2 regions of the Dactylosporangium sp. NBC_01737 genome follow, and region 2 is predicted to be linked to the other one. Evidence: riboswitches for the same ligand, from Rfam matches in the RefSeq annotation. Region 2 holds a riboswitch; the other holds the start of a gene.
What was found. Region 2 has a riboswitch for S-adenosylmethionine ahead of OHA72_RS04480 (aminotransferase class V-fold PLP-dependent enzyme). Riboswitches for the same ligand answer to the same signal wherever they lie in the genome.
Positions count from the first base shown of each region.

Region 1: it holds a riboswitch for S-adenosylmethionine, as region 2 does, so the genes downstream of both, thrC (threonine synthase) here and OHA72_RS04480 (aminotransferase class V-fold PLP-dependent enzyme) in region 2, are expected to answer to the same signal.

Region 1 is NZ_CP109153.1:1,158,922-1,161,378, forward strand. Features, by position in the region: gene thrC (threonine synthase) at 183-1,451, opposite strand; SAM riboswitch class I at 1,462-1,600, opposite strand; gene OHA72_RS05270 (glucosyl-3-phosphoglycerate synthase) at 1,708-2,457, shown strand, end outside.
Region 2 is NZ_CP109153.1:979,184-981,640, forward strand. Features, by position in the region: gene OHA72_RS04475 (PrsW family intramembrane metalloprotease) at 1-1,217, opposite strand, end outside; SAM riboswitch class IV at 1,250-1,366, shown strand; gene OHA72_RS04480 (aminotransferase class V-fold PLP-dependent enzyme) at 1,379-2,457, shown strand, end outside.

The DNA.
Region 1 (2,457 bases), 180 kb from region 2:
CGTCAAGTCCCTCGCGGGGTGGCTTCGAGACGCACGGCTTGACCGCGATCACAATGCGTCGCGGTCAACTCCGTCGATCGGATGAGTCGCCCCTCGTCCAAGCGTGGAAGCGCTCTCTCAAACGCAGCCGGACCAACACCGAGCGTCACCGTTGTGCGCCGGTTGCACAAAAAAATCAGCCATCAGCTCAAAAGGCCCGCCTCGCGCACGGACTTCAATGACGGCTTCACCCGGTGCGTCGGGCCGACCGTCCCGGCGACGGCGTCGAGGGTCTTCAGCCCGTCGCCGGTGTTGAAGACGACCGTCTCTTTCGACGGGTCGAGCTTGCCGGTCTCGACCAGCTTCTTCAGCACCGCCGCGGTGACCCCGCCGGCGGTCTCGGCGAACACCCCGGTGGTGCGGGCGAGCAGCTCGATGCCGGCGCGGATCTCGTCGTCGTCCACGTATTCCATCCAGCCGCCGGTCCGGCGCACCGACTCGAGCGCATAGACCCCCGCGGCCGGGTCGCCGATGTTGAGCGACTTGGCGATGCCCGTCGGCTTGACCGGCACGATCTCGTCGGTGCCCTTGTGCAGCGCGACCGCGATCGGGTTGCAGCCCGCGGACTGTGCCCCGAACACCGTCCACTCCGACGCCGGCACCAGCCCGATCTCGACCAGCTCACTGAACGCCTTGTCGATCTTCGTCAGCAGCTCGCCGCTGGCCATCGGGATGACGACCTGCGCCGGGATCCGCCAGCCGAGCTGCTCGGCCACCTCATACCCCAGCGTCTTGGAGCCCTCGGCGTAGAACGGCCGGACGTTGACGTTGACGAACGCGGTGTCCTCGAACTCGTCGGTCTCCGTCAGCTCCGAGCACAGCCGGTTGACGTCGTCGTAGGACCCCTCGATCGCGACGACCTGGCCACCGTAGACGGCGCTCATCACGACCTTGCCGGGCTCCAGGTCGGCCGGGATGAACACGGTCGAGGGCACCCCGGCCCGCGCGGCGTGCGCGGCGACCGAGTTGGCCAGGTTGCCGGTGGAGGCGCACGAGTAGCGGGTGAACCCCAGCGCCTTCGCCGCCGTCAACGCCACCGAGACGACCCGGTCCTTGAACGAGTGGGTCGGGTTGGCCGAGTCGTCCTTCACCCACAGCTGCCCGGTGATGCCGAGCGCCTTGGCCAGCAGGTCGGCCTTGACCAGCGGGGTCAGTCCCGGGTCGAGGGTGACGCGGCTGGCGGGGTCGGTGCCGACCGGCAGCAGCGGCGCATAGCGCCAGATGTTCTGCGGGCCCGCCTCGATCTGCTCCCGGGTGACCCGGCCGAGCGCCTCGGTGTCATAACCCACCTCAAGGGGGCCGAAACACTCGTAACAGGCGTGCTGCGCCGCGAGCGGGAACTGAGCGCCACAGCCACGGCAGACCAGGTGGCGGGCGGGAGAGTCGGTGAAGACGCTGAGCGTCGAGGTCATGGAGGCCTTCCTCTCATCTTCCCCAGGTGCATGGCCTTGCGCACCGGGACGGATTTGGCACCTACCGCGACCGGCCTCAGCATCGAGACGTGTCGCAGGGGTTGCCGGGGCTTCATCGGGCCGTATCCCTCTGCCCCTCTGGATGAGGTATTCAGTTGTGTCGTGCGCGTATGTCCTGCGTGTTTCAGTGTAAGGGCCGACACGGGCGGCGCCGTATGAGTCATCTCACGGGATGGACCTGACTACGGTTTCACTCATGCATCCCGACGCGGCGGCCTGGTTCGCCAAGCGCACCTCGACCTGGCGCGACTGGCCCCTCGCCGACCTCCGGCGCCGCAAGGGCGACACCCGCGTCAGCGTCGTGCTGCCCGCACTGGACGAGGAGCCGACCGTCGCCGAGATCGTCACCGGCGTGCGCACCCTCATCCCCCTCGTCGACGAGGTGATCGTCGTCGACTCCGGCTCCGTCGACCGCACCGCGGAGGTCGCCGGCCGGGCCGGCGCCACCGTCCACCACCGCGACGACATCCTCCCTGCGACAGGCTCCCGCCCCGGCAAGGGCGAGGTGCTGTGGAAGGCCCTCGCCGTCGCCACCGGCGACATCCTCGTCTACGTCGACGCCGACCTCACCGACTTCCGCCCGCACTTCGTCACCGGCCTGCTCGGCCCGCTGCTGGAGGACCCGGCCACCCTGATGGTGAAGGCCTTCTACGACCGCCCGCTGCTCGACGTCTCCGCCGCCGGCGGCGGCCGCGTCACCGAGCTCGCCGCCCGCCCCCTGCTCAACGCGTACTTCCCCGAACTGGCCGGCGTCGTGCAACCCCTCGCCGGCGAATACGCCGCCCGCCGCTCACTGCTGGAGTCCCTGCCCTTCGCGGCCGGCTACGGCGTCGAGACGGGCCTGCTCATCGACACCTACCGCACCGCCGGCCTCGACGCCATCGCCCAGGTCGACCTGGGCCAGCGCACCCACGGCCACCAGGACACCGCCGCCCTCGGCCGCATG
Region 2 (2,457 bases):
GAGAACCAGCCGGCCCGGGCGTACTCGGTGAGCATCCGCTCGGTGAGCTTGCCCTCGTTGGACCGCTGCCACAGGGCGAAGCCGACCATGCACAGGAAGATCGGCATCATGACGGCGAAGTACCCGTACAGCAGCACCCACGCGCTTGCGGACGCCGTGACCGACATGAGGTTCCACGAACCGTGCAGCAGCATGGCGAGCAGCAGTCCGGCGATCGGGGCGAGCCACCGGACCGCCTTCGTCGAACTGCGGGACGCGATGCCCAGCCCGATGCCGGTCATCGACGTGAACAGCGGGTGCGCGAAGCCGGTCATCAGGATGCGCACCACGAAGATGGCGACCAGGGCGACCGCGCCGTTGACCGGGCCGGCATCCTCGGCCGTGTCGGCGTAGCCCTTGAATCCGAGGTACAGGATGTTCTCGACCATCGCGAAACCGGTCGCCGACAGTCCGCAGTAGACGATGCCGTCGATCAGGCCGGAGAACGCCCGTGGCCGGCGCCAGAAGAGCAGGATCGGCCCGAGCGCCTTCATGCTCTCTTCGATGACGGGCGCCACCAGGACCGCGACGATCGACTCCGACAGGCCGAGCCGGTCGGCGAGCACCCCGCCGGCCGTGTTGACCACCAGCGCGACGGCCGTCGCCACGCAGGCGCCCCAGCCGAAGACGAAGACCAGATATCTGACGGGCTCAGGCTCGTACCGGTCGAGCCAGAGGAAGCATGAGACCAGCACCGGCACCGGGATGACCGCGGCGGCGACGCCGATGACGAGGGCGGTCCAGCCGCCGCTGAACCCGAAGAACGCCAGCAGCGCCACGCCGCAGGCCGCGATGCCGCCCATGACGCCGATGAGCGTCCAGAGGCGGCGGCGGTCTGAGCGCTTGGCGGGCGGCGCGGCGGCCAGGGCGAGCGCGGCGGTCGGGTAGCGCTGCTCGCCGGTGTCGGGCGCGGACTCCTCGGTCACGTTGGGCACGACATCCGCACCGGCCGTGTTCCAGGCCTGCTGCTCGCCCGCGGCCTGCGAGTCGGGCTTGCTGAATGCGGCGGGGGCGGCCTGGTCTCCGAGCGGCGACGCCCACGGTGACCGCTCCGCAGGAGCCGGGGCCGGGGCCGGGACCGGGGCCGGGGCCGCAGGTGGCGACCACGCCGCGTCGCGCGGATCAGGGTCGTGGCGGCCGGGCTCCGATGGCGTCCCACTCGGCGGGAGTTCGGTCATGGAGCAACCTTATCCGCGCTACGGTGGGCGCAGGTCATGAGTGCCAGCGCACAGCCCCGGCTTGCTGGCCGGCAACCCTCGCGTTCGCGGCGGGGTGCCCCGGGTGATGACACGGTCCGGCACGCGGTGTGCCCGGGCAAGCGCGAGCGGAGGATTCTGCCATGTCCAAGATCCTGTCCCCCGGTGACGTGAAGCTGCGCGACGGCCGCAGTGTCGACTTCGCCAACCTCGACGTCGCCGCGACAGCACCGTGCCTGCGGGTCGTCGCCGACGCGGTCGCCGAGCTCCTGCCGTTCTACGGCAGCGTCCACCGCGGCGCCGGCGCGCTGTCGGAGCGGTGCACCCGGGAGTATGAGCAGGCCAGGGAGACCGTCGCGGACTTCCTCGGCTGCCGCGACGGCGACACCGTCGTGTTCACCCGCAACACCACCGACGCGCTCAACCTGCTGGCCAGGGCGCTGCCCGAGGACACGACGGTGCTCACGTTCGACGCGGAGCACCACGCCAACCTGCTGCCCTGGCGGCGCACGGTGCACCTGGACGCGCCGCGCTCGCCGCGGGAGGCCGTCGAAGCGCTCGAGCGGGCGCTCAGCCGGCAGCGCTGCGGCCTGGTGAGCGTGACGGCGGCGAGCAACGTGACGGGTGAGGTGTGGCCGGTGGCGGCCCTCGCCGAGGTGGCGCACCGCTTCGGCGCCCGCATCGCGGTCGACGCGGCGCAGCTGGCACCGCACGCCCCGGTCGACCTGACCGCGCTGGGTGCGGACTATGTCGCGTTCTCCGGGCACAAGGTGTACGCACCGTTCGGCGCCGGTGTGCTCGCCGGCCGGGCGGACTGGCTGGACGCCGCGGCGCCGTACCTGGCCGGCGGCGGGGCCAGCGCCGGCGTGGACGGCGACCTGGACGTGCAGTGGGCGACCGGACCGGCGAGGCACGAGGCGGGCACCCCCAACCTGCTCGGCGCGGTCGCCGTCGCCGCCGCGTGCCGGGAGCTCGACCACGCCGATCATTCGAGAGAGCAGGCGCTCGTCAACAGGCTGCGGGCCGGCCTGGCCGAGCTGCCGCACGTCGAGGAGCTGCGCCTCTTCGGCCCTGACGCGGAGCGGGTCGGCATCGTGTCGTTCGCGCTGCTCGGCGAGGACCCCGGCGAGCTGGCCACGGCGCTCGGCCGGGACCACGGGATCGGGGTGCGGACCGGGCTGTTCTGCGCCCATCCGCTGACCCGCCGGCTCCTGCGGGAGGC